Thiocapsa rosea: one gene and its partner. The protein of the gene in region 1 binds, or shares a complex with, the protein of each later gene. Links are inferred from orthologs where the notes say so. Each region holds a gene or a part of one and is shown in the gene's direction. Other genes may lie near its edges. The genes, in order: dnaN and dnaX.

What was found.
Region 2: the proteins of dnaN (region 1) and dnaX are in contact, whole or in part, in a cryo-EM structure (PDB 8GIZ), measured with the Escherichia coli proteins. The link is inferred for Thiocapsa rosea from one-to-one orthologs.

What each region holds. Positions count from the first base shown.
Region 1 is NZ_RBXL01000001.1:1,591,361-1,605,275, reverse strand. Bases 2,564-5,547 are described here. They hold dnaN (DNA polymerase III subunit beta), read left to right. Parts: upstream 2,564-3,497; coding sequence 3,498-4,598; downstream 4,599-5,547. Other genes in these bases: recF (DNA replication/repair protein RecF), read left to right, coding at 4,611-5,547; dnaA (chromosomal replication initiator protein DnaA), read left to right, coding at 2,564-3,306. Also shown: membrane protein insertase YidC, read right to left, coding at 1-937; membrane protein insertion efficiency factor YidD, read right to left, coding at 930-1,166; rnpA (ribonuclease P protein component), read right to left, coding at 1,151-1,549; rpmH (50S ribosomal protein L34), read right to left, coding at 1,546-1,680; more of dnaA, read left to right, coding at 1,963-2,563; more of recF, read left to right, coding at 5,548-5,747; gyrB (DNA topoisomerase (ATP-hydrolyzing) subunit B), read left to right, coding at 5,975-8,380; BDD21_RS07300 (lysophospholipid acyltransferase family protein), read right to left, coding at 8,377-9,153; gmhB (D-glycero-beta-D-manno-heptose 1,7-bisphosphate 7-phosphatase), read right to left, coding at 9,146-9,691; glyS (glycine--tRNA ligase subunit beta), read right to left, coding at 9,745-11,835; glyQ (glycine--tRNA ligase subunit alpha), read right to left, coding at 11,848-12,753; BDD21_RS07280 (cation diffusion facilitator family transporter), read left to right, coding at 12,982-13,915. UniProt on the Escherichia coli protein: Confers DNA tethering and processivity to DNA polymerases and other proteins. Acts as a clamp, forming a ring around DNA (a reaction catalyzed by the clamp-loading complex) which diffuses in an ATP-independent manner freely and bidirectionally along dsDNA.
Region 2 is NZ_RBXL01000001.1:2,896,109-2,912,961, forward strand. The notes cover bases 13,898-16,853. They hold dnaX (DNA polymerase III subunit gamma/tau), read left to right. Parts: upstream 13,898-14,500; coding sequence 14,501-16,207; downstream 16,208-16,853. Other genes in these bases: BDD21_RS12885 (coiled-coil domain-containing protein), read right to left, coding at 13,898-13,976; BDD21_RS12900 (YbaB/EbfC family nucleoid-associated protein), read left to right, coding at 16,419-16,742; recR (recombination mediator RecR), read left to right, coding at 16,758-16,853. In the rest of the region: BDD21_RS12820 (efflux RND transporter periplasmic adaptor subunit), read right to left, coding at 1-1,134; BDD21_RS12825 (S24 family peptidase), read right to left, coding at 1,134-1,520; BDD21_RS12830 (ABCB family ABC transporter ATP-binding protein/permease), read left to right, coding at 1,623-3,494; BDD21_RS12835 (histidine kinase), read left to right, coding at 3,491-5,107; BDD21_RS12840 (response regulator), read left to right, coding at 5,107-5,769; BDD21_RS12845 (rhodanese-like domain-containing protein), read left to right, coding at 5,851-6,321; BDD21_RS12850 (hypothetical protein), read left to right, coding at 6,344-6,643; BDD21_RS12855 (UDP-2,3-diacylglucosamine diphosphatase), read right to left, coding at 6,859-7,620; BDD21_RS12860 (peptidylprolyl isomerase), read right to left, coding at 7,641-8,129; cysS (cysteine--tRNA ligase), read left to right, coding at 8,510-9,910; BDD21_RS12870 (hypothetical protein), read right to left, coding at 10,269-10,715; BDD21_RS12875 (hypothetical protein), read left to right, coding at 11,084-11,638; BDD21_RS12880 (fumarylacetoacetate hydrolase family protein), read right to left, coding at 11,850-12,665; more of BDD21_RS12885, read right to left, coding at 12,702-13,897. UniProt on the Escherichia coli protein: Part of the beta sliding clamp loading complex, which hydrolyzes ATP to load the beta clamp onto primed DNA to form the DNA replication pre-initiation complex.

The sequences.
Region 1 (13,915 bases):
CGGGCGCGATGCTGACCGCGGGCGAGTACTTGCCGATGATGTAGCGCGAGTCGGCGAGGACGTTCGTATAAAAGGTCTCGAGCACGCCCGCCGGCGGGATCCAAGCCGCCAGGAAGTAGTGCTGCATCATGGCGATCCAGCCGTCGGCGACACTCCGGTCGAGCTTGCCTTTGCGCATGTCGTCGAACGACACCTTCTTGTACTTGTCCTCCGGGCTGTAATAGACGGCACCGGTGAAGGTGTGGATGAAGCGCGATTCGTTCGGATCGTAGAGATCCGTGCGCTGGAGCTGGTTGTACTGGCGCGCGACGAGAGGCGCGTCGGTCGTGTTGGTGATCGACTGGCTGGTGCGCACGACATAGCTGCCGCGCTCGAAGCTGTAGCGTTTGCGGACCTCGATGCCGGTGTCGCTGACCCAAACCAATTCGACATCGAGGGTCTTCTCGTCCGGCCCGAGCCGATAGACGGACTGAGTGGCCTCGAAGATCGCCTCATGTGTCGGCAGCAATGAGGGGTCTTCGCCCAGCAGCCCCGACTGGGCAATAAACATGTTCGGGGGAACGGGCTTGAGCAACTGGAAGGGTTCGTCCGGACGCTCCGCGACGGTCGCGTAATCCAACAACCAGGCCGCGGAGAGGGTTCCACCGCGCGGGGAGATCTCGATGTGGAAGACGTCGGTCTCGACCCGGACCGGGATCTCGGTCGGTGACGTCGACGCTTCGGCGGCAGACATGCCGGCGGTAATGGCATCGGGGGTCGTCGCGACCTGCGGGACATCCGGCGCCGCGGAGGAGGGGGCGGATGCATCGACCGTCAGACCGCGCTCCTGCGCCACCTGCGGCTGAGCCGGGCGCCCGTAGTCTTCCATCCAGGCCGAGTAGATGAGAAACACTACGGCGGCCAGGGCGAAAAACAGGATTAAACGCTGGTTATCCATGAGAACTGGTCTGCCTTTCGGTTGGAACTGGATCGAAGCCGCCTTCGTGCCAGGGGTGGCAGCGGGACACCCGGCGCATCGCCAGGTAGCCGCCGTGCAGGAATCCGTGGCGCTCGATCGCCTCGACGGCGTAGTGCGAGCAGGAGGGATGGAATCGGCAATGCGGCCCGAGGAGCGGACTGATGCCGTACTGATAGGCGCGGATCAGGACGATCAAGATTCGACGCATGGTTGTTTCTCGATGGTATCCCAGGCGCGGGCGAGGGTGGCGAACAAGCGCTGATTCGGCATGGCCGGCGCGCCGGACGCGCACAGCACAACGATATCCCAGCCGCCGAGGCGCGAGCGATTGAGCCGGAAGCTTTCGCGAACGATCCGTTTCAAACGGGCTCGGTCGACGGCGCGGCGCGCGCACTTCTTCGCGATCGCGAGCCCGAGTCGTGGATGCTCCAATTGATTCTCGCGGTACAGCACGAGGAAGCCGGCGCCGCCGCGGCGCCGCGGTTCGGCAAAGACGTCACGAAACTGTCGGGAAAGGGTGAGTCGACAGGTCCGCGGAAAGGTCTGATCCGGCTCCGCGGGCGGCTCGGCGCGATCCTCCGCGCGGTTCAGGGGATCAGGCGCACGCGACCCTTGGCGCGGCGGGCATTGAGGACCTTTCGGCCGTTTTTGGTCGCGCTGCGCGCGCGAAAACCATGGGTCCGCGCGCGCTTGATGCGGCTGGGTTGGAAGGTGCGTTTCATGCTCGGTGCTCCGGAAGTCGCGTCGTCCGGGACTCGGCTGAGCCCCGCCTTAAAAGGCGCGGAAACATAAGCAATTTCCGCCTGAAAGTCAATGCCGATAGGGTTCGGGCTCTGGGCGACCGGTTGTGGATAAGTCTCGTCCGGGAGGCTAGACTGCCGCAACACCGGATCGGGGAGAGGTCAGCGAGGGAAACCTCCGGACCGATCGGCCGAGCCATCAGGAGCGCCGGAGCGATCGACGGTCCTGCTCGACAACAGCAAGCGGGTTTTTGGGAGTCCACCGTGGGAGTATGGGAACAGTGTGTCAGACAACTGAAAGGAGAGTTGACCTCGGCTGAGTTCAACACCTGGATCCTGCCGTTGCAGGCGCGGGTGGACGAGGGTCGGTTGCGGTTGTTCGCGCCGAACCGGTTCGTCTTGGATTGGACGCGCCAGCATTACGAGGGGCGGCTGCTTGACCTGTGCCGTGCCTACAGCGACGGTGCGATCGCGAGGCTGAGCTTCGAGGTCGGGGGTTTAGACTCCACCTCGAATGGCACGCCGGCCCAGATCTCCACCGCCGCCGTTCCCGTGGATGCAGACGGTGAGTTGGCCGCGCGGCGGGCGAGTGCCAATTTGAACGCGGATTTCACGTTCGACAGCTTCGTCGAGGGTAAATCCAACCAGCTCGCCCGGGCGGCATCGATCCAGATCGGACAGAATCCGGGTACCGCATACAACCCGCTTTTCATCTACGGCGGCGTTGGGCTCGGCAAAACACATCTGATGCATGCCGTCGGCAACATCGTCCTCGCGACCAACCCGAACGCTCGGGTCGTTTATCTGCACTCGGAGCGGTTCGTGGCCGAGATGATCAAGGCGCTTCAGCACAACCGAATCGACGAGTTCAAGAAGACCTATCGCTCGGTCAACGCCCTGCTGATCGACGATGTTCAGTTCTTTGCGGGGAAGGAGCGATCACAGGAGGAGTTTTTTCACACCTTCAACGCACTGTTCGAGTCCCGCCAACAGATTGTCCTCTCCAGCGACCGTTTTCCGAAGGAGGTCGTAGGCCTTGAAGAGCGGCTTAAATCCCGTTTCGGTTGGGGACTGACGGTTTCCATCGAGCCGCCGGACCTCGAAACCAGTGTCGCGATTCTGCACAGCAAAGCGAGCCTCTGGGGTGTGGATCTGCCGGAGGATGTCGCCTTTTTCGTCGGGCGGCGGATTCGCTCGAACATTCGCGAGCTCGAAGGGGCGCTCCGACGTCTGGTTGCCAACGCTCAGTTCACCGGCAAACCCATCAGCATGGAGCTGGCAAAACATGCGCTTCGGGACATGCTGGCCGCACAGGACAAACAGGTCAGTATCGAGAATATCCAGAAGACCGTGGCCGAGTACTACAAGCTCAGAACCTCCGACATGATCTCGGCGAAACGCAGTCGCTCGATCGCTCGCCCGCGTCAGGTCGCCATGGCGCTCGCAAAGGAGCTGACGAAGCACAGTCTACCCGAGATCGGACGGGCCTTCGGAGGACGTGATCATACGACCGTCCTGCACGCGACCCGGACGATCAAGAATCTTCGCGACAGCGACGCATCGATCGAAGAGGACTACAAGAACCTGTTGAGAACTCTGACCTCATAGCTGTGGATAGCGTGTTGACAGAAATCGAAGGCGGTTTGAGTCGAAACTTATACACAGACTGCCCAGAGGTTGTGTCTTCGGTCGAGCACGCCGATGTCGCTGATCCAAGGTCAGTTGTGGGCGCTCCTGCACTCATGCACAGCCCTTATTACTACAGGTTTTTTAAATTACTTAAGTTTTAGGAGATCACGATGGAGCTTGTCGTCAGCCGTGAACGCTTGTTGCCTGTGCTCAGTAAAGTCGTCGGTGTGGTGGAACGACGCCAAACGCTCCCGATCCTCGGGAACCTCTTGTTGTCCGCTCGCGAAGACCGCCTCGATATTTGCGGAACGGATTTAGAGGTCGAGGTGAGGACGAGCTGTACCGCCACGGTGCCGGGGGTGGGTGAGACCACGCTTCCGGCTAGAAAGCTGATGGATATTTGCCGGAATCTGGCTGAAGGGACGGAGATTCGGTTTCGACTGAACAACGAGCGTTGCCTGGTCACTGCGGGACGCGGTCGGTTTACCCTCGGTGCTTTGCCCGCGGCGGACTTCCCGCTGATGGATGCCGACATCGATGGTGTGGAGGTGAAGGTTCCGGAGGGCGTCCTGCGTCAGATTCTCGATAAAACCTCGTTCGCGATGGCCCAACAGGACGTGCGCTATTACCTGAACGGTCTACTGCTCGAGTGGGAACGCACCGGGATCACGGCCGTCGGCACCGACGGGCATCGATTGGCGAAATTTCATCGGACCCTGGATTTGGATGTGCCGGAACGCGTCCAGGTCATCGTACCGAGCAAGACAATCCTCGAGCTTCGGCGACAATTGGCATCCACCGACGAGGAAGTGACGGTTTCGGTCGGTTCGAGGAGCATTCGGATTGCGGTCGGGGGCATGATCATGACTTCCAAGTTGGTCGACGGACGTTATCCGGAATACGATCGGGTTATCCCGCGCGAGCTCGGAAAGGTGGCCAGGGTGAGTAACGATGCCTTGAAGCGCGCCTTGGCACGGACCTCGATTCTGTCGAACGAGAAATATCGTGGCGTTCGTTTGGCGTTCGAGGAGGGCGTCCTACGGCTGCAGGCTCACAATCCCGAGCAGGAGGAGGCGGAGGAGGAGATCGAGCTCGACTACAGCGGCGAGCCCGTCGCGATCGGTTTCAATGTTGCCTATTTGTCCGATGTCTTGGGTGCGGTCGAGGGCACGGAGATCGAGGTTCGATTCAGCGATGCGGGGAGCAGCTCTGTTTGGCGTGGTCTCGCGGCGGAGGACGAAACCTATGTCGTCATGCCGATGCGGTTGTGATCTGCGGAGTTCATGGACGGTTTGACAGGTCCGCGGCTTTTGACGCTGCGGATCAGGAATCTAAGAAACCTCCGGAGCGTGGATCTGGACCTGCGGGAGAAGTCGCAACGGATCCTCTTGACCGGGGACAACGGTGCGGGAAAGACAACGCTGCTTGAAGCGGTTTATCTTTTGGCTCGAGGCCGGAGTTTTCGTGGACGCAAGGCGGGTTCCCTCACGACCGACGGTGAGCGTCGAACGCTGATCGAAGGGCGGTTTCGGGAGGTGGATTCGTCGAGCGACTCGATTTTGGTCTTTGAGCGAAGCGGTCGGGGAAGTCTGAGACGGTATAACAGTGTCCCGTTGGGTTCGCTACCACCGAGCGACAGCCCCCTGCGGGTCAAGCTTGTCGGGGAGAATCCTCAGATTCTGTTGGAGGGGGAGCCGACACTCAGACGCGGGCTTTTGGACTGGAATGTGTTCCACGTGGAACATCAGCTTGGTCGGCTGCGGGCGGATCTTCGGCGTGTCCTCGCCCAGCGAAATGCGGCACTCCGGCAAGGCGGCGCTCGCGTGTCGACTTGGGATGCGGCATTCGTCGACCTTTCGGGCCAAATAACAGGCAAACGCGTGGCTTTCCTGGAGCGGTGGCGCGCCCAGTTCAGAACGCTCGCAGACGACTTTGCGTTCCTAGACGGGTGCGATTTGTTCTTCGAGCGCGGTTGGCCGGAGGATAGCGACTTGTTGGACATCCTGGAGCGGGGGCGGAGCGCGGAGATACAACGCGGTCAGACCCTCGCGGGCGCACACCGGGCCGATATCAGGATCGGCCGCGACGGATCTCCATCGAGGCTCTCCCGTGGCCAGGCAAAGGTGGTCGTTTGTCTTCTTCAGCTCGCGGCAGAACGTGTTCACCGAATGACCGGGCTCGCGCCGTCGCTCTGGCTCCTCGACGACGTCGATGCCGAGCTCGACAAAGGCACCGCTGATCGACTCTGGCGGGTGCTCGGAGAGTCGGTCGCACAGCTGTTCATCGCACGCTTGAGCGCCGAGTCCGGGGGCATCGCCGATGGATCCACGATGCCGGACGCCATGTTCCACGTGGAACATGGCGTCCTCACCCCACCTGCGATCGTCGATCTTACCCCGACGAGGTTGTCCTCGGTTTGACGGCCTCACCGTCCACTGCCCATATCCGCACCCGCCGCCCTTAAGGCGCTTCGGCGCCCGTTCCCGTATAATGGGGGTGTTCAGGCAGCAGCCTTGCCCCGGCGTCCACCTCACCGACAGCGGGGCGCACCATGCTTCCAAAAAAGGCGTGATGCGGCGATCCATCAACGGTCGCGCAGCCAGCGTTTGCGAGCCCTCCCACCGATCCAGCATTTCGACCAGGCCACATGACCTACGATTCAACGAGCATCAAAGTCCTTCGCGGACTCGACGCGGTCCGTAAGCGGCCGGGCATGTACATCGGCGATACGGATGACGGCACCGGTCTCCACCACATGGTCTTCGAGGTCGTCGACAACTCCATCGATGAAGCCCTTGCCGGCCATTGCGACAACATCCGTGTCATCCTGCACGATGACGGCTCGGTTTCCGTGACCGACAACGGGCGCGGGATCCCCGTGGATATCCATTCCGAGGAACAAAGGTCGGCGGCCGAGGTGATCCTCACGGTCCTCCATGCCGGGGGAAAGTTCGACGACAACTCCTACAAGGTCTCGGGAGGGCTCCACGGTGTGGGCGTGTCGGTCGTCAACGCTCTCTCCGATCGCCTTTTTTTGAAGATATCCAGGGGGGGGCGCCTGTATCAGCAGGAGTACCACCTCGGAGAACCTCAGTACCCGCTCAAGCTCGTTGGAGACACCGATGCAACGGGAACGGAAATCCGCTTCTATCCGTCGGACCAGACCTTTACCCACATCGAGTTCCATTACGACATCCTGGCTAAGCGACTTCGCGAGCTTTCGTTCCTCAACTCCGGTGTGCGTATAGAGTTGTTCGAAGAGGCAACCGGCCGAGAGGACATCTTCGAGTACCAGGGCGGCATCCGGGCCTTTGTGGAGCACCTGAACCAGAACAAAGAGCCGATCCACCCGAGCGTGATCCATTTCACCGCCGAGCGGCAATCCGTCACGGTCGAGTTGGCGATTCAGTGGAACAACGGCTATCAAGAGACGATCTTCTGCTACACCAACACCATCCCGCAGAAGGACGGCGGCACCCATCTGGCCGGACTGCGTGCCGGGCTGACCCGGACCTTGAACGGCTATATCGAGCGCGAAGGTCTCGACCGCAACCAGAAGATCCGTCCGGTCGGCGACGACGCGCGCGAAGGCTTGACCGCGGTCCTGTCCGTGAAGGTGCCGGACCCGAAGTTCTCGTCCCAGACGAAAGACAAGCTGGTCTCCTCCGAGGTGAAGGCGATCGTCGAGTCACTCGTCGTCGAGCAGTTGAACATCTTTCTCGAGGAGCAGCCGGCGGAGGCGAAAGCGATCGCCAACAAGATGCTCGAGGCCGCGCGGGCTCGCGAGGCGGCCCGCAAAGCCCGTGAGATGACGCGACGCAAGGGCGTGCTCGATGTTGCAGGGTTGCCGGGCAAGCTTGCCGACTGCCAGGAAAAGGACCCGGCCAACTCGGAGCTGTATCTGGTCGAGGGTGATTCCGCAGGCGGTTCGGCCAAACAAGGGCGTGACCGGGCCTTCCAAGCGATCCTTCCGCTCAAGGGAAAGATCCTGAACGTCGAGAAGGCCCGTTTCGACAAGATGTTGTCCTCTGCCGAGGTCGGTACCCTCATTACGGCGCTGGGATGCGGGATCGGGCGCGAAGAATACAACCCGGACAATCTCCGTTATCACCGAATCATCATCATGACGGACGCCGACGTCGACGGCGCTCATATTCGAACGCTTCTGTTGACCTTCTTTTATCGTCAGATGCCGGAGCTGGTGGAACGCGGCCATATCTTCATCGCACAGCCGCCGCTCTACAAGATCAAGAAGGGGAAGCAGGAGGAGTACCTGCTCGACGATGCGGCCCTGAACCGCGCGATGCTCCAGGCTGCGCTGGACGGTGCCGACCTCCACGTCAATGCGGACACGGTGCCCTTGGCCCGTACCGCGCTCGAAACACTCGCGCGGGACTATCAAGTGTTCGTCGGGATCATCAAGCGTCTATCGACACGCTACGACGCGGTCTTTCTCGACGAGCTGGCCAAGGCGCCACCGCTCGACGATGCGCTGCTGGCTGATGCCGGAGCCTTCTCCGATTGGCGCAACGACATGGAGCGGCGATTGAATCAGCTCAAGTCGCTTTCGTTGCACTACCAGCTCCGTCTCACCGATCCGACATCGCTTCGTCCTGGCGCGCTGGAGTTGGTTCGTTTGATCCATGGCATTCCGGAGAGCCGCATCATCCCGCTGGACTTCTTCCACACGGCGGACTACGCAAAGATCCTGGATTACGGCCGAAAGGTCGCTGGCTTGATCGAGCCGGGAGCCTACATTGCGCGCGGCGAACGCCGTAAGGAGATTACCGAGTTGGGCGAAGGGATCCGCTGGCTGCTCGCCGAGGCGCAGCGCGGACACAGCATTCAGCGCTACAAAGGACTTGGCGAGATGAATCCCGACCAGCTCTGGGATACCACAATGAATCCCGAGACTCGGCGCCTGTTGCGGGTGACCATCGAGGATGCCGTGGGTGCCGACCAGATCTTCACCACCCTGATGGGCGATCACGTCGAGCCGAGGCGTGAATTCATCGAGCGCAATGCGCTCAACGTCGAGAATCTGGACGTCTAAACCGCGTCCGGTCCAGGCAATGCAGCGACCGTCGACTCAATCCATTCTTCGACCGCCGCATTGATCTCGGCAGCGCTCCGCCCCGCCGTCGGGATGGTCGGGCCGATGACCAGGTCGATCGTCCCGGGTGTCTTGCTGATGCTCTGCCGTCCCCAGAAGGAACCCGCATTGTGCGCGATCGGCACGACGGGTTTACCGCTGCGCTCGGCTAAGACAGCCCCGCCGATAGCGTACGGGCGGCGACAGCCCGGTGCCGTGCGCGTACCTTCCGGGAAGACGATCACCCACCGCCCGCTCTGCAGGTTCCGCAGACCTTCGCGCACCAGCTCCACGATGGCTCGACGTCCCGCGGCCCGGTCGATCGGAATGCAGTGCAGGCGCCTCAAACCGGCCCCGAAGACCGGGATGCGCATCAACTCCTGCTTCAAGACCCAGCTCTGGCGAATCGGCAGCACGGCCCTCAGCGCGAGGATGTCCCATGCCGACTGATGTTTGCTCAAAACGATCGCGTTCTCGACAGGCAATCTGTCCAGTCCACTGACGCGGCAGCGCAGGCCGCAGATCCATTTCAATGCCACGAGATTGAGCTTTGCCCAGCTTTGCGCCAGACGATCGAGACGTTCGTCCGATGCCATCGGACCGACGAGGAGAAGAAGGGTGGAATAGACGAGGGCCGAGCCGACCAGAACGACCTGATACAGCAGGGAACGGGTCAGGGTCACCCCGCGCATCAGACCGGCATTCAGCCTCTCCCGGAATGTCGGCCTATCCATGGAGAAGTGCGTCGGCGACGGACGCGAGGTCGGCATAGGCGGGAACTCCGACGAGGTCAGGGGATCCGCTCGCCAGTGTGCCTTCCCCTTTTCCCGTGCGAACCATCCAGGGATCGGCCCCGGCAGCCCTCGCCGCAACGATGTCGCCGAGCGAGTCGCCGACAAAGGGTACGCCGGCAAGATTCACCGAGAGTCGCCTTCCGATCTCCTCGAGCATGCCGGGTTTCGGTTTGCGGCATTCGCAGCCGGCATCGGGTCCATGCGGACAATAGACGATCATCTCGATCCGTCCTCCTTGCTCGGCCAGGAGATCCCGAAGCTTGCGGTGCATGGCATCGAGGTCCGCCGGTGTCAGCAGACCGCGCGCCAACCCGGACTGATTTGTCGCGACGGCCACCCGATAGCCTGCGTGGGAGAGACGCACGATCGCATCAATGCTGCCCGCCAAAGGGATCCATTCGTCGATGGATTTGACGAAATGCTCCGAATCCTCGTTGATGACGCCGTCACGATCCAGAATCACGACCCGATCAACCATCACTGCCGCCCTCGTACATCAAAACGCAACCGCCCGTTGAGTTGACCCATCCATCATTCTTGGAGACGGGAAATATCCGCAACCAGGAGGAACAATCCCGCCAGTGAACTGAGCAGTCGGATGCGGTTCTCGCGGATATCCGGGTCCTCCACCATGACCATCACCTGGTCGAAAAAGGCTTCGAGATCGGTTTCGAGGTCGGATAAACGATGCAACACCCCGACATAGTCACGGGAACGGGCGAGGGGTACGACCAGCGAGGAGAGCTCCTCGACCCGAGCGGCAAGTCGGATCTCGGCAGGCTCTTTGAGCAGTTGCCCGTTGGTTTGCGGACACTCCGAGCCGAATTCGATGTCGACCCCTGCCTTGCTTAAGATGTTGCGGATGCGCTTGTTTGCCGCTGCGAGGGATGCCGACCCGCTCATGGATCGGAAGGCCGTGACGGCCGCCAGACGGGCATCCAGATCGGTCGGTCGAGTGACACCCGTGTGGAGCACCGCCTCGATCGTATCCGCGGAGACACCACGCTCATGGTAGTAGCCGCGCAAACGATCGATCACATACGCCAGCGCAGCAGCCTCGACATCCTTGCTCAAGAGGCCCTGCGGATAGGCGGATGCCGCCGAAGCAATCAGCTCGCGTAGATCGAGCTCCAAGGGGGTCTCGATTAGGATGCGCAGCACGCCGATCGACGCACGTCGCAGCCCGTAAGGGTCTTTGGCCCCGGTGGGACGCAAGCCGATGCCGAATATCCCGACCAGGGTATCGACCCGATCGGCGATCGCCAGGACCCTTCCGCACGGGCTCGTCGGAAGGACATCGCCTGCGAACCTCGGCAGATACTGCTCTTCCATGGCAGCGCAGACACAGGGATCTTCGTTCGCGTGCTCGGCGTAATAGCGCCCCATCGTCCCCTGAAGGCCGGGAAACTCGTAGACCATTGAGGTGACCAGATCGCAGCGTGAGAGCCGAGCGGCGCGGGCAGCGAGATCCGGATCGACCCCGATCGAGGACGCCAGATCACGTGCCAGGCGCGCTACTCGGGCGCTCTTCTCGGCGACCGTGCCGAGCCGATCCTGGAAGACAACGGTCTCGAGCCGTTGGGCATATCCTTCCAACGGTTGTTTGAGGTCTTGGGCCCAAAAAAAGGCCGCATCCGCGAAACGCGGACGGATCACGCGCTCGTTGCCGGCACGGACCTGATCCGGATCTCGGCTCTCGATGTTGGCCACGGTGATGAAGGAAGCTTGCAAGACACCCGAGGTGTCCTCGACCGGGAAGTATTTTTGATTCGAGCGCATCGTCTCGATCAGAACCTCGGGGGGAATGGCGAGGTAGGCCGCGTCGAAGTGGCCCAGAATCGCGCTTGGCCATTCCACCAAGGCCGTGACCTCGTCGAGCAGCGCGTCATCGACCCGTGCGCGCAAACCATTCGCCGCGGCCAGCGCCTCGACCTGGCTGCGTACCAGATCCCGCCGCCGTTTGAAATCCGGCTCGACCGAACCCCGCGAGCGCAGGAGTTCGGCGTATTCCGTCGCGTCGGGGACGTTGATCGGGTCGGGGTGATGAAAGCGATGTCCGTGCGTGTGGCGACCGGCCTCGGTGCCCAGGATACGCCCCGGTATCGCTTCGGTCCCCAGGAGTAAGCAGACCCAGTGGACCGGGCGGACGAACTCTTCCGAGCCCTCGCCCCAACGCATTCGTTTGGGGATGGGAAGTCGGGCCAGCGCGGCTTCGGTCACATCCGGCACCAGGGAGGTCGTGAGCGCGCCGGACAGCGTGCTTCGGAATGCCAGCCATTCGCCCTTGTCCGTGACCTCGCGAGCGAGAGCATCGACCGGCACACCGCACGACCCGGCGAAACCCAAGGCGGCCTTGGTCGGCAGCCCGTCGGGCCCGAACGCGGATTGCACGGCAGGTCCCCGCCGCAGGATCTCCCGATCGGGCTGCCGGGTCAGAATGCCTCGCACCAAAAGGGCAAGTCGACGTGGCGAGGCGAAGGGCTCGATCGTCTCGAAGCCGATGCCGGCGCCGTCGAGTTGCTCGCGAAAACACCCGGCAAAGGCGTTCGAGAGTGCGAGCAAAGCGGTCGGAGGGAGTTCTTCGGTCCCGATCTCGACCAGAAGGTTACTGGTTGCGTCCAAAGTCGTCTCCCGTTAGCGGGTCAGCATCGGGAAGCCGAGGGCCTCCCGGCGGTCGAAATAAGCCTGGGCGACGGCTCGCGAAAGGGTGCGCACCCGCAGGATGAACCGCTGCCGCTCGGTGACCGAGATCGCGCCGCGCGCATCGAGCAGGTTGAAGGTGTGCGATGCCTTCAAGACGTGCTCGTAGGCCGGCAGCGGGAGCCCCTTCTCGACCATGGCGGCGCTCACCGCCTCGCAGGTGTCGAACTGCTTGAACAAGGCATCGACGTCGGCGTGCTCGAAGTTGTAGGCGGACTGCTCGACCTCGTTTTGATGATAGACATCGCCGTAGGTGACGACGCCCGCCGGGGTCTGGCTCCAGATCAGATCGTAGACGCTCTCCACACCCTGCAGGTACATGGCGATCCGTTCGAGGCCATAGGTGATCTCGCCGGTCACCGGCCGACAATCGATACCTCCCACCTGCTGGAAATAGGTGAACTGCGTCACCTCCATCCCGTTGAGCCAAACCTCCCAGCCGAGCCCCCAAGCACCCAAGGTTGGGGATTCCCAGTTGTCTTCGACAAATCGGATATCATGCACGAGCGGATCGATCCCGAGACGGCGCAGCGAGTCGAGATAAAGATCCTGAATCTCGAGCGGCGAGGGTTTCAGCACGACCTGGTATTGGTAGTAATGCTGGAGGCGGTTCGGATTCTCGCCGTAACGCCCGTCGGTCGGTCGACGCGAAGGCTGGACGTAGGCGCTGCGCCAAGGCTCTGGCCCGATGGATCGCAGAAAGGTTGCCGGATGGAAGGTTCCCGCGCCCACTTCCATGTCGAGTGGCTGAAGGATGACGCATCCCTGCTCGGCCCAATAACGCTCGAGGGCAAAAACGAGGCCCTGAAAGGTCGAGACATCCTCGCGATCGAGACTCAAGATCGTACTCCTTCGGCCCAGTGTTGACGAAAATCCAGCAGTATAGCGCCGAACGGCGAGATCGCGCCAAAGTTACAGCGATCGCCGATGGCCTCCGATCCGCGATGGCGTGTCGCCGCGGCCGCCCGTGCGCGCAAAACGCGCCATCGCCTGGTACCCTAGCGCAATCGACCGCTCGAATCCTCGGCCCCGAGCCGGCCTCCAAACGCAACCTTGATTCCTCCCGCCATGCGCACGCCCAAAGACGCGTCAGCCGAACGCCGCCACGCCGTGACGCACACGGCCGTCGTCGGGGCGGCGATCAATCTCGTGTTGTCCGTCGTGAAGATCATCGCAGGGGTATTCGGACACTCTCAAGCGCTGGTTGCCGACGGGATCCATTCACTCTCGGATCTGCTGTCCGATCTGCTGGTCCTGTTGGCCGGTCGCCGAGCCAGTCAGGGACCCGATCACGATCATCCGTACGGGCACGCCCGTTACGAAACGGTTGCAACCCTCCTGCTGGGTTTGCTGCTCATCGCGGTGGCGGTCGGCATTGCGTGGGATTCCATCGAGCGCCTGTTCCAGCCGGCGGCCTTGCTCCAGCCGGAGCCATTGACCCTGCTTGCGGCTCTGGCATCGATCCTGGTCAAGGAATGGCTCTACTGGTGGACGCTCGGCTATGCCAAGCGGGTCAAGTCGGATTTGCTGCGCGCCAACGCCTGGCATCATCGTACAGACGCGGTTTCTTCAGTGGTCGTACTGGTCGGGATTGCCGGGACCATGGCGGGCTTGGCCTATCTGGATGCGATCGCAGCCGTCGTGGTCGCGATCATGATTGCAAAGATCGGTTGGGAGCTCGGCTGGGAAGCGATCAATGAACTTGTCGATACCGGGCTGGAATCCGAGCGGCTGAACGCGGTCAAGGAGACGATTCGCTCGGTCGGAGGCGTGCGCGATATCCATATGCTGCGCACGCGCCGCTATGCCGGACAGGTTTCGGCCGACGTCCACGTCCTGGTCGATCCCCTCGTCAGCGTCTCCGAAGGGCATATGATCAGCCTTCTGGTGGAGCATCGGCTCAAGCGTGAGATCGACGAGATCACCGATGTGACCGTACATATTGATCCCGAAGACGACGATCGGTTTCCTCCCCCGGTCGGCCTTCCGCTCCGAGCCGAGG
Region 2 (16,853 bases), 1.3 Mb from region 1 along the record:
CGGGACCACCTTGACTGTTTTACCCTCGGCCAGGCCGAGGAATCCACGCGTGATGATTTGATCGCCCGGTGCGAGACCCTCGAGGATCTCGATGCGATCGGCGATCTGCAGCCCGCTCCTGACCTTTCTGCGGGAGGCTTGGCCCTCGTCCGTGATCAGCCAGACGAGCTCGCCGTCGCGATCGCGTCGCAGGGCACGAAAGGGGATCAGCAGACGCTCCACCGCGGCGGTCTCGAGCGTGACCCGCACGAACTGTCCGGCCTTCACGCCGGGCGGCGGATCCTCGAGCGTCAGCTCCACGATGCCCTGTCGGCTGGTCTGCTCCAAACTCGGGTGAATGCGCAGAATCCGTGCCGGGAAACTCGCCACGCCGAGGGCGTCGATGCGCAATTGTGCCGGGTCGCCGACAGTCATCCGCGGCAGGATCAGCTCGGAGGCAAAGACCTCCGCAACCAAGGACTCCGGATCGGCAATCGTGAGAAGGTGGGTATTCCTCGAGACGAAATCACCCGGCTCGACCAGCCGTTCGGTCACGACGCCGTCGAACGGTGACGTCATCCGGGTAAAGTCCAGCCGGGTCTCGAGGAGTCGAACATCGCCTCGCGCCACGGCGACGGCGGTGCGGGCCTGCGACAGCTCGGCGTCCGAGGCGGCGCGCTTGCGGACGAGATCCTCGAGTCGCCCCACGTCGAGCTCGGCCTGCGCCAGGGTCGCACGCGCCTTGTCGAGCTCGGCCTGCAGGATGTCGTCTTCGAGCGCGATCAGGACCTCGCCCTCTCGGACCATGTCGCCCTCGAAGACGTCCAGCGCGGTGATGCGTCCTTCTTCTTGGCTGAAGAGGCGCACCTGGCGGCGATGACGCAGCGAGCCCGGACGCTCGTGGGTGCTGGTCGTCGCGGCGCGTTCCACGACGACCGTGGCCACCAGGTGATCGAGCGCACCGCGCTCGCGGCTCGCGCTCGACGGCGGGTCCCCCCCGGGGGAGCAGGCGATCAGGGTCGCAGCCAGGATTGCGATCGGCGCAGCAGCGAGCAAAAGCGGCATCCGCGGCCCCGCGCGGCGGGGGCGGACGGGCTCGGTTGTGTCGGGCGCGCCGGGGGCGCGAATCGGCTTGGGTACGGGGTCGTGGGTCATCACCGGCCGGTCAGATCCTTCATGGCCACCGTCGGGGAGGTCTCGGGCTCTTGGGAGTAGTCGTAGTGTTTGATCTTACGGCGGATGTTGCGTTGGATGATGACGCCCAGGACGTGCCAGTCCAGTCCGTTGAGATCGATGTCGGGATAGATGCGGTTCACCGCGACGAGCCGCTCGGTGCCGTTGTCCTCGCGGACATACTTGCGAAACCAGCGCACGCCCTCGACCTCGGCGAACACGAAGCTGTTGTTTTGACGGTTGTCCGTCGGCTCGACGATCACCACACAGCGATCGGGGAACTCCGGCTCCATCTGGTCGCCGAGCACCTGCAAGGCGTAGGGCTCGTGCATGCTGCAACCCGTGCTGTCCATCGTGGGATCTGCCATGATGCGTCCTCATTTCTATAGGTTGGTCGGGCGGCTCGTCGCGGCGAGCCGACCGGGTAACGATCGGGCGACACCTTTAAATCGCGTCCAGAGCGACATTGCATGAACCGAATCGCCGCCACCGAGCGCATCCATTCCGACCGACGCGATTGGCACAACCTCCGCGGAATGCTGCCTTATCTGTGGGAGTTCCGCGGGCGTGCCATGCTGGCGTTGGTGTGTCTGATCGCGGCGAAGGTGGCCAATGTCGGCGTCCCCTTGGTGCTGCGCGATATCGTGGATGCCTTCGAGGCCACGCCGCATCAGGTGCTGGTGTTGCCCGTCTCGCTTCTGGTCGTCTACGGGGCGCTCAAGCTCAGCTCCTCGCTCTTCAACGAGCTGCGCGACGTGGTCTTCGCCCGGGTGCGTTATCGCGCCATGCGCCGGCTCTCGACCAAGGTGCTCGACCATCTGCATCGGCTCTCGCTGCGCTATCACCTGGGGCGTCAGAGCGGCGCGATCAGCCGCGACCTCGAGCGCGGCACCCGATCGGTCTCGACCATTCTGAACTATGTCGCCTTCAGCGTCCTGCCGGTGCTGGTGGAGTTCACCCTGGTGGCGGTGATCCTCTTGAAGCAGTACAGCCCGGCCTTCGCCCTGGTCGTCTTCGGGACCGTCGCGGTCTACTTCACCTTCACCTTCGCCATCACCGAATGGCGTATGGACTACCGGCATCGCATGAACCGCTTGGACTCGGAGGCCAATAATCAGGCCTTCGACAGCCTCATCAACTACGAGACGGTCAAATATTTCGGCAACGAGCGCATGGAGCTCGACCGCTACGACGGCACCCTCGCGGAGTGGGAGGAGATGGCGGTCAAGAGTCAGACCTCCATGTCACTGCTGAATTTCGGTCAGGGCGCGATCATCGCGATCGGCGTCACCCTGATCATGGCCTTCGCGGCCAACGGTGTCGTGCAGGGCGAGATGAGTGTCGGCGACCTGGTCCTGGTCAACGCGTTGATGCTCCAGTTGTTCATCCCGCTGGGCTTCCTCGGGATCGTCTATCGGCAGATCAAGTATGCGCTCGCCGACATGGATCTGGTCTTCAAGCTGCTCGAGCGTCGACCCGAGATCCAGGACACCCCGGACACCAAGGCATTGCGCCTGCGCGAGGGCGAGATCCGCTTCGAGCACGTCGACTTTCACTATCAGCACGAACGGGCGATCCTGCGGGACGTCGATTTCCGGATCGCACCCGGCCAGACCCTCGCCGTCGTCGGTCACAGCGGCGCCGGCAAATCGACCCTGGCGCGTCTGCTGTTTCGCTTCTACGACGTCACGGGCGGGCGGATCCTGATCGACGGACAGGACCTGCGCGAGGTCACCCAGGAGAGCCTGCGCGCGGCGATCGGCATCGTCCCCCAGGACACCGTCCTGTTCAACGACACCATCTATTACAACCTGGCCTACGGACGGCCCGAGGCGACCCGCGCCGAGGTCGAGCGCTGCGCCGAGATGGCGCACATCCGGACCTTTATCGAGAGTCTGCCCGACGCTTGGGAGACCATGGTCGGGGAGCGCGGCCTGAAACTCTCGGGCGGGGAGAAGCAACGTGTGGCGATCGCGCGGGCGATCTTGAAGCAGCCGCGGATCCTGGTCTTCGACGAGGCGACCTCCTCGCTCGACAGCCACACCGAGCAGGCGATTCAGCAGACGCTGGCCGAGGTCGCGGAGAACCATACCACCCTGGTCATCGCCCATCGTCTGTCGACCGTCGTGGACGCGGACCTGATCCTCGTCTTGGAGCAGGGTCGCATCCGCGAGCAGGGCACGCATCGCGCGCTCCTGGAGGCCGGCGGGCACTATGCCGCCATGTGGGATCTGCAGCAGCGCGAGGGGCCGGATGCGCCGGTGCCGATCACGGGTCCGGACCCGGTCGATACGACGGACGTGCGCGTCGCGACGCCTCCGGCCCCGAAGGTGTCGCCGTGAGCCTGAGTCAAGCGCGGATCGTCGCCGAGCGGGGCGAGGAGATCGAGGCGTCGCGGGTTCGCGAGGTCCTGCGCGCGGCCGGGCTCGCCATGCCCTTGGTCGTGCTCGGGGCGGCGCTTGCCGCGGCAATCGCATTGTTGACCCTGCAGGGTGCGCGGCCGCATCTGGGCTGGACGGCACCGCTCGCGATGGCCGCGCTCGTCGGCGCCTCGCTCGCCGGCCTGTTCATTTGGAGCCGGTTGCGTAGCCAACTGCTGCTGCCTCTGGTGCGCCTGGAACACTCGCTCTCGCGGGTCTGTCAAGGCGAGCCGGGCGCGAGCGATGCGTTGGACGATGCCGGTGTTCTGGCTCAGGTGGCGCGCGACATCCGCAGCCTCAACGAGGAGCTCACCGACCTCTACGAGGAGATGGACAACCGCGTCGCACGCCAGACCATGCGGCTGGCCCAGAAGACGGCCTCGCTGAAGATCCTCTACGACGTGGCTGCAGGCATCCATCAGGCCGAGAGTGTCGACGAGCTTTTGCTGCGCTTCCTACGGGTCTTGAAGGAAATGATCAACGGCCGGGCCGCCACCGTGCGTCTGGTCATGCCCGACGGCTCGCGGCGTTTGGTCGGGGCGATCGGTCTGGACGACGACCTGGTGCGCGAGCAGGACATCGGCCCGGTGGATCTGTGTCTGTGCGGGAGCGTCCTCACACCGGGCGAGATCCTCTGCGGGAACGACGCGCGCTATTGCTCCAGGATTTACGGCCGGCGGATGTTCGCCAGCAGCGAGATGGAGGTCGTCACCGTGCCGTTGGAGCATCGCGACGAGCTGCTCGGCGTCTACACCGTCTTCGTCGACCGGCCCGGGCTGAAGGCCCGCGAGGACATTCTGGATCTGCTCGCCACCGTGGGGCATCACCTCGGGGTCGCCATCGCCAAGCTGCGCTCGGACGCCGACGCGCGGCGCCTTTCGATCGTCGAGGAGCGCAACTCCTTGGCGCACGAGCTGCACGACTCGCTCGCCCAGACCCTGGCGAGCCTGCGCTTTCAGTGCCGCATGCTGACCGACTCGCTGCGCGGCAGTGCGATCTCGCTCGAGGCGCGCAATGATCTGAGCCGCATCCGCAACGGGCTCGACGAGGCCCACACCGAGCTGCGCGAGCTGCTGGCGAGCTTCCGTGCCCCTTTGGACCGACGCGGTCTGGTGCCGGCGCTCGAGAAACTCACCCACCGATTCGGCCAGGAGACAGGCGCACACGTGCTCTTTCAGAACGACTGTCGTCCGTTCGAGCTCTCGGCCAGCGAGGAGCTGCAGATCTTGCGGATTGTCCAGGAATCGCTGGCCAATATCCGCAAACATTCCAAGGCGCACACCGTGAGGGTGATGCTGGCTCGGGAGTCCAACGGCCAACATGTGTTGTTGATCGAGGACGACGGGGTCGGCTTCAGCACCCCGGCGGCGGGATCCAATCCCGGCGAGCACATCGGCCTGACCATCATGGAGGAGCGTGCGCGGCGTATCGGTGCGGAGCTGCGCATCGAGAGCGAGGCGGGGGAGGGTACGCGGGTGGAGGTCATCTTCGACGGCAATCGGCGCACCACGCGCCAAGGATCGGTGGCGGCCTGATGCGCGTTCTGTTGATCGACGATCATGCCCTGTTCCGGTTCGGGCTTCAGGAGTTGTTGGAGCGCCGAGGCATCCAGGTGGTTGCGGCCGTGGGCGATACCGCGATGGGGCTGAAGCGGGTTGCCGAGACCCTGCCCGACGTGGTCTTGTTGGACATGCGCATGCCGCAGCTCGATGGCCTGGAGATGCTCCGCCGCTTGCGTGCGGCCCACCCGACCATGCCGATCGCGATGCTTACGACGAGCGCCGAGGAGCGCGACGTGATCGAGTCGCTGCAGAGCGGCGCGCAGGGTTATCTGCTCAAGGACATGGAGCCGGATGCGCTCATTGCGGCGCTGGGCGAGATCGTCCAAGGCCGTACGGTGGTGGCGCCCGAGCTGGCCATCGTCCTGGCCAAGGCCGTCCAAGGCGAGGCGGCGGGTACGGCGGCCGAGGGTCGGATCGCCGATCTGACGCCCCGCGAGCACGAGATCCTCTGTCATCTCGCCGAGGGTCAGAGCAACAAGGCGATCGCCCGTCGTCTGAATATTTCCGACGGGACGGTCAAACTCCATGTGAAGGCGATCCTGCGTAAGCTCGACGTGCACTCGCGCGTGGAGGCGGCCGTGATTGCAGTGGAGCGCGGTCTGTGCGAGCGCAGAGCGAGCCGCGATCTCGGATGAGTCCGAGGCGGGGGCCGTGGATGCGCCCAACGTCGAACCCACTCGAAAATGAGCATCTCGCTCTGTATATGGTTTAAAGCGATGAAGAACTTTTTAGAGCTCATCAAAGACTGTTTGAGCGATGTGAAGGAGATCATGCCCTGGGATCTCGAGGAGCGGCTTGCGGCGAACCCGGATCTGCTGCTGGTGGATGTGCGCGAGCCGGACGAGTTCGCGGCGATGCATATCGATGGGTCGCTCAACGTCCCGCGCGGTATCCTTGAGTCCGCCTGCGAATGGGACTACGAGGAGACCGTCCCGGAGCTGGTGCGTGCGCGCGACCGGGAGGTCGTGGTGGTCTGTCGCTCCGGATACCGCAGCATCATGGCCGCCCATGCGATGAATCTGCTCGGCTACCAAGAGGTTTCCTCGCTGCAGACGGGCCTGCGCGGATGGAAGGATTACGAGCAACCGCTGGTCGACGCGGCAGGGGAATCGGTCGACCTGGACGACGCAGATCGCTATTTTACACCGCGCCTCAGACCGGAGCAGATGCGGCCGGCAGATCGATGACTCTTTCGGAAAACCATGTCGAATGCTCAATAAAACCAAGCGCTTGTTGACTTCGCTTCTGCCGGTCGATCCCGATCGCACGGGCGCATGCAACCGTTGCGGCGCCTGCTGCAAGCTGCCCTATCCCTGTCCCTTCCTGCGCTTCGACGACCAAGGTCTGAGCCGCTGCGCGGTCTACGCGATGCGCCCGCCGAGCTGCCGGAAATATCCGAGGGTGGCCGCCGAACAGATGACGCCGCAGGAATGCGGCTATTCCTTCGCGACCGCCGACGCGCGCGTGACCGAGGCGATCGGGCGTGATCCCCTAACCGACCCCCTTTGATCGAGCTTTGCGTGCCTGCCGGACGTGTCGGGCGTGGGTCGTGCCTCGCCCGTCTCGGCAAAAGCGACAACCCTAATCGTTGTCGTTGTCGTTGTCGTAATCGTAATCGTAATCGTAATCGGATTCCGGACAACCACGAATACGACAACGACAACGACAACGACAACGAGAGCTGTTGTCAGTTGTGCCTCCGATCGTCACCACGACCTACGCGTCTACAGCCTGTAGAGGTTGTCGACTGAAGACTGTACGGCCTCTCGGTGCCAACCCGAGGGTCCGTGGACCAGCATCTCGCCTTGATCCGGGTGCCATTCGGCCAACACCGAGCGCACGGCCTCTCGGCCGTCGATCTGCAGGCGATGATCGCCCGGACGATGGGTGTGCCCGTGGATCAGGCGCGCGGCGCCGTAACGGCGCAGATAGTGTGCGACCGTCTCTTGGTTGACGTCCATGATGTCCAGGGCCTTCTCGGCGGTCGCGGCTCCGCTTTTGCGGCGGTAGTCGGCGGCGACCTGGCGACGCGCCGCGAGTGATCGCCAGAGGAAGAGGCGCTGCACCAGCGGGTTGCGGATGCGGCGCCGAAATCGCTGATAGGCGACGTCGTCGGTGCAGAGCAGATCGCCGTGCATGAGCAGCGTGGGCTCGCCGTCGAACCGGGCGAGGGTCGGGTCGCGCAGGAGCCGGCATCCGGTCTCGCGGCAGAAGGCCCGACCAATCAGGAAGTCGCGGTTGCCGTGCATCAGATGACAGCGGACCCCGGAGGCCGTGACGGCGGCGAGTGCGGCCTTCACCTCGGCGTTGGGCGTGCCGTCGTCGTCGTCGCCGATCCAGGCGTCGAAGATGTCGCCCAGGAGATAGAGTTGATCCGCCTCGCGGGCGCGCCCGGCGAGGAAGGCGATGAAGAGATCCACCGTCGCCGGTCGATCCGGCGACAGATGCAGGTCGGAGACGAAGACGCTGACGTCTTCGGTCGGCACGCGTGTCCCGCCTCGGCGCGTTAGTCGGCGACGACCGCCTGCTCGAGGACAACATCCTGCACCGGCACGTCCTGGTGCCCGTGACGGGAGCCGGTCTGAACGCCGCGGATGGCGTTCACGACATCCATCCCCTCGACGACGTATCCGAAGACACAGTATCCCCAGCCGTCCTGCCCCGGATAATCCAGGAAGCCGTTGTCCGCGACATTGATGAAGAACTGCGACGTGGCCGAGTGCGGGTCCATGGTGCGCGCCATGGCGAGCGTGCCGTTGAGGTTCTTCAGTCCGTTCTTCGCCTCGTTCTCCACCGGAGCGCGTGTCGGCTTGGGCGTGAAGTCCGGCGTCATGCCGCCGCCCTGGATCATGAAACCGTCGATGACGCGGTGAAACAGCGTTCCGTCGTAGTGACCGTCGCGGACGTACTGCTCGAAGTTCGCGCAGGTCTTGGGCGCCTTCTCGGCATCCAGCTGGATCAGGATGTCGCCGAGGGTGGTGGTGAGCTTGATCATCGGGGATCTCCGCAGGCTGTACTGGCGCGCCGGCGGCGCACGCGGGTTTAAACCGCGCCCGGCGCGGTATGCGTCGTTTGTTGGATTGGCTCGGCCGCGCCGGCTCCGACACATGTCGGAGCCGGCGCGGTTTAAGGTATTCAAAAAGATCAAATTTTAAACCGCGTTCCCACGAAGGGCCTGGACGCGCCAAACGTCGAGCTTACTCGAAAGTGCGCGTCTTGCTCCGGACGCGATCTAGGTTGAATGGTACGGCCTTTGCGCAGTCGGGGAAAGGCGGGTTCACGCCTGCATCCTCGGCTTTGTTACCATGCCGGGCTTGCCGGAACCCGGCTCCGGACCCCTTGCGGCCCGGACCAACCCACTCGCGAGTGCATTCCATGTTGCAGATCCACAATAGCCTCACCCGCCGCAAAGAGCCCTTTGAGCCGATCGAGCCCGGCAAGGTGCGCATGTATGTCTGCGGCATGACCGTGTACGACTACTGCCATCTGGGTCATGCGCGCGTGATGGTGGTTTTCGATGTCGTCTATCGCTATCTGCGCGCGCTCGGGTACGAGGTGACCTATATCCGCAACATCACGGACATCGACGACAAGATCATCCGTCGCGCGGCCGAGGCCGGCGAGCCGATGCAGGCGCTCACCGAGCGCTTCATCCAGGCCATGCACGAGGATTCCGATGCGCTCGGGATCCTGCCTCCGACCGACGAGCCGCGCGCCACGGCGCACATGGACGAGATCCTCGCCATGATCGGCACCCTGATCGAGAAGGGGCTCGCCTATGTCGCCGAGAACGGCGATGTCTACTACGCGGTGGCGCGCTTTGCGGGCTACGGGAAGCTCTCGGGGAAGGATCCACAGGATCTGCGCGCGGGCGCTCGGGTCGAGATCGACGAGGCCAAGCGCGACCCGCTGGACTTCGCGCTCTGGAAGTCCGCCAAGCCGGGCGAGCCGGCCTGGGACTCGCCCTGGGGACCGGGACGGCCCGGCTGGCATATCGAGTGCTCGGCCATGAGCACCTGCGCACTGGGCCATCATTTCGACATCCACGGCGGCGGGGCGGATCTGCAGTTCCCGCATCACGAGAACGAGATCGCCCAGTCCGAAGGGGCCACCGGCGAGACCTTCGTGAACGTCTGGATGCACAACGGGTTCGTGCGCGTGAACGAAGAGAAGATGTCCAAGTCGCTCGGCAACTTCTTCACCGTGCGCGAGATCCTGGAGCGCTTCCGTCCCGAGGAGGTGCGCTATTTCATCCTGACCAGCCAGTATCGCAGCCCGCTGAACTACGACGACGAGCACCTCGAGCAGGCCCGTGCGGCGCTGACCCGACTCTACACGGCGTTGCGCGGCGTGCCGGATGTCGCGTCCGAGACGCCGGATGCGTCCGTTGCCGCGCCCTTCGTCGAGCGCTTTCATGCCGCGATGGACGACGACTTCAACACGCCCGAGGCGCTCGCGGTGTTGTTCGATCTGGTGCGCGAGGTCAACCGCATCCGAGCGGATGATCCCGGCGCTGCCGCCGGTCCGGCGGCCGTGCTGCGACGGCTCGGCGGCGTACTCGGCATCCTGCAGGAGGATCCGGAGCTCTATCTTCGTGGCCGGGCCGACGACGGGGGGCTGTCGGATGAAGAGATCGAGAACCTGGTTCAGGCGCGAATCGCCGCCCGCGCCGCCAAGGATTGGGGCGAGGCCGATCGGCTGCGCACGCTGCTGACGGAGGCGGGTATCGGTCTCGAGGACGGACCGAGCGGGACGGCTTGGCGGCGCGGGGCTTGACGGGGGCGAATGGATCTTTGGTATCCGAGACCCTTTGTTTGCGGGCCGAATCGTTGCGCGCACGGGTGCGGGCGGGAGAGGATGGGTTTGGGCGTCGGAGCGGGGAGGATGGGTTTCGCTGCGCTTTACCCATCCTACGTTTTTTGCTTGTATTCGGGTGGTGCTGGTCCGCTTACGCCGCCAGTCTTGAATAAACCGTCGGGGAATTCGTCGTCGTCGTAATCGAATACCGGACGACAACGACAACGACAACGACAACGACAACGACAACGACAACGACAACGACAACGACAACGACAACGACAACGACAGCGACAACGACAACGACAACGACAACGAGCAGATCCTTCGACCCCGTTTACCGGTCCCGGCTCCACTGGTCTTGAGCGGTGCTGCGTGCGCGGCAGGCTTGCTCGCACTCGGTAGCGCGATTGGCGCAGTAGCCGAAGAGGTTCTCGGCGCAGGACCACCAGGGATAACCGCATTCGGAGCGCTCGAAAGCGGAGGCCAGACACCAGCGGTAGTCGACGAACGCCTCGCTGTAGCCTGCCTGGCATTGGCGATAGCTGTAGCGCGCATCGGCGTTGCATTGGTCTCGGACACCTTGGCATCCGCCGATACAGCTCAGCTCGGCGAGTTGTCCGGGCAAGCCCGGCGTTTGGGCACAGCCGGATGACAGGGCGGCGAGGAGCAGGCTCGAAAGGCCGAGTGCGAGGAGACGCGTGCTCCACCGCGCGACAAGCCGCGTCGTCTCGGGCAGCCCCTCGCCTGGCTTGGATCCGTGGATGAATGGCCTGGTTCGCATCCCTGAGTCGCTCCGTGTCGGGTTGATTCGAGATCGGGGTCGGTCGCTGCGCGTCTCGCCGTTCCGGGAACTGTAGTCCGAAAGCGCCCCGCTGTGCAGGGTGCGATGCATGGGTTTCATGCGCGCTCGGTCTTAAACCGCGCCGTCTCCAGCGGTCGTCAAGTCGACCGGGGCCGATCCCGTCCAAAAACATCGCATACCGCGCGGGGCGCGGTTTAATGCTCCCCGGCCGGCGCGATTGGGCCTAAACTGACCGCGTGCTCACCGGGCAAGGAGACGATCGAGGCGGTCTCGACCGGGACGATCACCGGTCCGGCTCACCCGTCCCGGCCGCTCGGTTTACCGGTCGTTGTGCGCGGAGAACGCTTATGACCCGCTTCCATGTCGCTGCCCTATTGTCGCTCCTGCTCGGGGCCTGCGGACTCGTGCCGCCGAATCATCTGGGCGGGATCAGCGCGAGCGTTTCGCCGATGGACTATGCTCGGCGTCTCTGCGCCCACCTTGATCCGGAGTCTTACTCCTCCTGCGTGAGCGAGGTCTTGGACGAGATCGACCGCGGCCAGCCGAATCGGTTGCCGCCGGGCTATTCAACCTCCGGTCCCTTCGCCGTCATCATGGGCGGCGAGGTCTACACCGGCGATTATCGCTCCTCGCCCTTCGCGGCCGATTTCCGCGTCTCCAACGGCCAAAACGCCTGCCGCGGCGGTTACAACGCCTTCACCGGCTCGGCCGACGCCGTCTTCGATGTCTATTGCGACGACGGTCGCAGCGGTTGGGCCGACATCATCCGCGCGAGCGACGGCCGCAACGGCATCGGCAAGATCGCCCTCGACGACGGGACCGAGGGCGACATCGTCTTCGGTCATTTGCCCCTCGGCGGTTTGGATCGAGGGCGGAACGACGCGCTTCGAGCTGAGTGGTGAGTGGTGAGTAGTGAGTAGTGAGTAGTGAGTGGTGAGTGGCGAAGCGATGCCTGCGATCGTCGCGAAGTGACGATGTCCCCGGGATCGACGACTTGCAGTCGTCTTCTTCCGCCGGCCAGGCGGCCCGCGGGATCGAATTCAATGCGCCGACGGTGGGTTGTGCCTCGCGCGGCTCGGCACAACCGACGATCACCGACCGACCCTCTCCGCCTCAGGCCAGGCTTCGCGCCTGCTCAACAGGGTTCTCCAGCGCCCCGATCGTCTCGATCTCGACCACCACCCGGTCGCCCGCGCTCAGGAACAGCGGCGGCGTGCGTGCGAAGCCGACGCCGGGCGGGGTGCCGGTGATGATCACCGTGCCGGGCAAGAGCCTGGTGTCGCGGCTGAGGAAGGCGATCAGCTCGGCGATGGTGAAGATCATGTCGCTGGTGTGGCCGGTCTGGACGCGCTCGCCGTTGAGCGTGCAGATGACGCTCAGCGCTTGCGGGTCCGGGATCTCGTCGGCGGTGACCAAGACCGGCCCGAGCGGGCAGAAGCTATCGAAGCTCTTGCCGCGAATCCATTGGCCGGCGCCGCCTTCCTTCTGCCAGCGTCGCGCGGAGATGTCGTTGGCGCAGGTGTACCCCAGCACGTAATCGAGCGCGGACGCCACCGGGACGTCGTGCGCGGTGCGGCCGATGACCACGGCGAGCTCGGCCTCGTAGTCGACCTCGGGTCCGTGCTCGCAGGCGTTCGGCAGGATGATGGGCGCGCCCGGATCCGTGATCGCCGTGGTGGGCTTCATGAAGACGACCGGGTTGGCCGGGATGGCGGCCCCGGTCTCCTCGGCATGGGCGCGATAGTTCAGGCCGATGCCGTAGACGTTGACCGGGACGATCGGCGCCAGCCAGCGCGCCACCGCGATCTCGTCGGCGGTCTCGGTCAGACCCTCGTAGAGGTGACCGCCGAGCCGGCGGGCATGCCCGGCGTCGATCGGGATGCCGTAGTGGACGGTGCAGTGGGTGTCGAGAAAGCGGGCGATCTTCATGTTCGTGGTCTCGTCGATAGCGGATGGATACGGGATTCAGCCGGCGCTGCGGGTTCGCAGCTGCTCGGTGAGTTTTTGGAATTCGCGCTGCATCTCCAGATTCTCGAAGGGGCGCAGGGTCGGGACTTGGCGATTCATCAGGCCGTCGAGCAGCTGTTGGCTCGATCGCACCAGGCTCACCAGCTCGCCGGACACCCGGACGGTCTCGTAGGTGTTCCAGGCGGCGGCGATATCCTTCTCGAGCTCGCGTCTTGCCTGCTTCACCTGCGCAGCCTGTTCCGCGAGGTAGCGGCGATAGATCTCGGCGGCCTGCACGGTCAACTGCTGTGCCTCCAGGTTGGCCGCGAGCACCTCCTGGCGTCCCGGCGACTCGCGCTGCAGGGCTCGGGTCTCGCCGGAGAGTTCTTGGGCACGCGCGATGATGGCGTCGATCTGCGGGACATACTGCTCCCCGATCGCCTCCTCGATCTGCAGGTGCATGCGGTTGAGCGCCTGCAGCAGGACGACATAGAGGCCGTAATAGCGTCGCGCGCTCTGTAGATCCTCGCCGCTTTGGGCGACCAGCACCTCGAGCTGGGCGGTGACCGCCTTGACGTTGTCGAACAAGATGCCCAGGTCGATCATATTGTCGCCGACGACGGTCGAGAGCAGCAGTTCGAGCTGATCGTCGGCCAGCTCCAGACCCATGCCGCGCAGCTCGCCGGCGAATTCCCGCTTCACCGCGGCCAGCTCGCCGTTCAGGCGGTCGATGTCGTCTTCCAGCGATCCAATCAGTCGATCGTAATCGGCGACGGTCCTTCTGAGCGTCGACTCCGCGGGGGCGGCGATCCGCTTCTGCCGGGCGTCGGCGATCCCGGCACGGGCCTTCTCGATCTGGGCTTGGAGGATCCGGATCCGCTCGCGGTAGTTTTGGATCGGCGAGGTCGAGAGGATCTGCACCGCCGTGTCGAGCAGGGCATTGATCTCCTCGCGATTGGAGCGCCGATCGGCCCCGAACCAGGTCTTCTCGGGCAGCTCGCCGTGGCGCTCTTCCAGGACCAATGCCGAGTCCAGCGTGGGGACGACCGAGCCCCAGACCCGGGCGAAATCCCGATCGTCGGCAAAGAGTCCTTTCGCATCGGCGACGGCCCGATCGGCAAAGTCGCGCGAGCGCTCCCACCACCCGGTGGCGGTCTCGAGGGTTCTGTTCCAGACATCCGGCTGGGTTTCGGAGGCTGAGACTGCAGGGGGCTCGGTCTCGGCGGCGAGATCGCCGACGCCGCCGATGACGAGCGTCCCGAGGACAAGGATGAGCGGGGCGATAGGACGCATGGGTAATGAGAATGCCTCGGCGGGTCTGTTTGCGCGGGTCCCGAGCCGGCGGGCTCGGCCGTGTCGGATGCTCGGCCCCGGCCACGGGTCGTCCGCGTGGAGTCTGCCACGCCCGGGCGGTCGGGTCGATTCGGGTGTCGGGCCATTGTCGAGCTAGTTTCGGGCCGATGTCGAGCCAGTGTCGAGCCAATGTCGAGCCAGCGAGCCGGCGTCGGGCGTTTGTCTTCGGTCGTGCGCTTTGTTAACCTTGCGCGTCGATTCGGGCCACGGCCCGCATGTCGATGTCATGGTGGCTTGCGCCGGTCCCCTCGCAACGCGAAACCGTGAACCCGGTCAGGCCCGGAAGGGAGCAGCCGCAGCGGTTGAAGCGTGTGCCGGGGTGTGGCTGGCGTCGGCCGCCGCCCCACCCGATCGGGTCGGGCGGGTGGGCGTCGTCTTCGTGGATTCGTTTCCAGCCAATCACCGTTCACCACGCGCCACTCTATCAGCCGCCCCACACGGAATTCCTCCGACTCGAACCACGCATGTCCTACCAGGTGCTCGCCCGCAAATGGCGCCCCAAGAGCTTCGATGATCTGGTCGGACAATCGCATGTCGTCCGCGCACTCTCCAACGCGCTCGATCGCGACCAGCTCCATCATGCCTATCTCTTTACCGGCACCCGCGGTGTCGGCAAGACCACGCTTGCCCGCATCCTCGCCAAGGCGCTGAACTGCGAGGAGGGTGTGAGTGCGCGCCCCTGCGGGGTCTGCGCGTCCTGTCGTGAGATCGACGGCGGGCGTTTCGTCGATCTGATCGAGGTGGATGCCGCCTCGCGCACCAAGGTCGACCAGACCCGCGAGCTTCTGGACAACGTCCCCTATGCCCCGGCCCGTGCACGCTATAAGGTCTATCTGATCGACGAGGTGCACATGTTCTCCAACCACAGCTTCAACGCCTTGTTGAAGACCTTGGAGGAGCCGCCGCCGCATGTGAAGTTCCTGCTCGCGACCACCGACCCGCAAAAGGTTCCGGTCACGGTGCTCTCGCGCTGTCTGCAGTTGAATCTGCGCCGTCTCTTGCCCGAGGAGATCCGTGCCCGGCTCCAGCATGTCCTGGAGGCCGAGGGACTTGAGTTTCAGGCCTCCGCGCTGCCCTTGCTGGCCCGCGGTGCCGACGGCAGCATGCGCGACGGCTTGAGTCTGCTCGATCAGGCGATCGCCTTCGGCGGCGGGCGGGTCGAGGAGTCGGGCGTGCGCACCATGCTCGGGACCCTGCCGGGTGATCTGACGCTGGATCTGCTCGACGCGTTGGCGGCGGGCGACGGCGCGCGCGTGCTGACCGAGGTCGAGCGCGTGGCCTCCCTCACGCCGGATTTCGAAGAGCTGCTGCGCGAGCTGATCACGCTGCTGCACCGCTTGGCACTGCTTCAGCAGGTGCCCGAGACACTGGCCCCGGACGATCCGGATGCCGCGCGTCTGAAGGCGCTGGCAGGCGCGCTCCCGGCCGAGGACCTACAGCTTTATTATCAGGTGGCGCTGACCGGGCAAGCCGACCTGCCGCTCGCCCCCGATCCGCGCGCCGGTTTCGAGATGGTCCTGCTGCGCGCCCTGGCGTTTCGGCCGGGTCCGCATCGGGACGAACCCACGCGAGCGCCGACGCGCCCCGCGCCCCTGCGCGAGACCGCGCCCGGCGGTGCGGCCAACTCGCCACTGTCCTCGCCAGCGTCCTCGCCAGTATCCTCACCGGTATCGATGCTCCGGCCGGTTGCCGAGCCGCGCGTCGCCGAGCCTGCGCCGGCGCAGCGTGCGGCTGCCGCAGTCTACGCGCCGACCGAGACTCCGGGCGCCGCGCGTGCAGTCGTGCTCACCTCGCACGCGGAATGGCTCGCGCTCGTGGATCGTCTGGAGCTGGGCGGGATCGCGAGCCAGATCGCCCATCATTGCGATCTGAAAGGCTGGGCGGACGGGCAACTCTCGCTCGGCTTGGATCCGGCCGCCGAGCATCTGCGCTCCCCGGGTGCGGAAGCGCGCCTGCACGCCGCGCTGGAAAAGACCATGGGGACGGCGGTTAAGCTCGACATCCAGGTCGCCCGGCCGCAGCGCGAGACCCTGGCCCAGCGACGCGAGCGCGAGACCGGCGAGCGTCGTCAGGCGGCGGTCTCCGCGATGGAGGAGGACCCGGTTGCGCGCGCGATGCAGGACGAACTCGACGCGAGCTGGATCGCCGGGAGTATCGAGCCGACCGATTGAAACCGGCGTGCCGGCACGCAAACGACGCGCCGGGCGTTTCTGTTGCGCCGAATCTCCGTGCGGAGGTTCGGGTGGACTGGGGTCGCACTGCGACGGATTCTTCCAACGAGATAGCCAACCGAGAAGAGAGGATGCGGGAGATGGACGGCGTTCGCCGCCGTGCGCTATCCCGCCTCGGCCCCGGGGCCGAGGTTTCCCGCGACAACGCATGATGAAAGGTGGAATCGGTAACCTGCTCAAGCAAGCGCAGAAGATGCAGGAAGACATGAAGCTGGCCCAAGAGCGGCTCGCCCTGGAAGAGGTCGTCGGCGAGTCCGGCGGCGGTATGGTCAAGGTGACCATGAACGGCCGCTATCAGGTCAGTCGGGTGGAGATCGACCCCGGCGTGATGGGCGACGACAAGGAGATGCTCGAGGATCTCATCACCGCCGCCGTCAACGGTGCAAGCCAGCGCGTGGCCGAGAAGGCGAAGGAGAACATGGCGGAGCTGACCGCCGGGTTGCCCTTGCCGCCCGGGATGAAGCTGCCCTTCTAGGCGCGGCCCGACGCCGTGTCCGAGCGCCCGCTTCTCGGTCAGTTGATCGATGCCCTGCGGTGCCTGCCCGGCGTCGGGCCCAAGTCGGCGCAGCGCATCGCCTTCCATCTG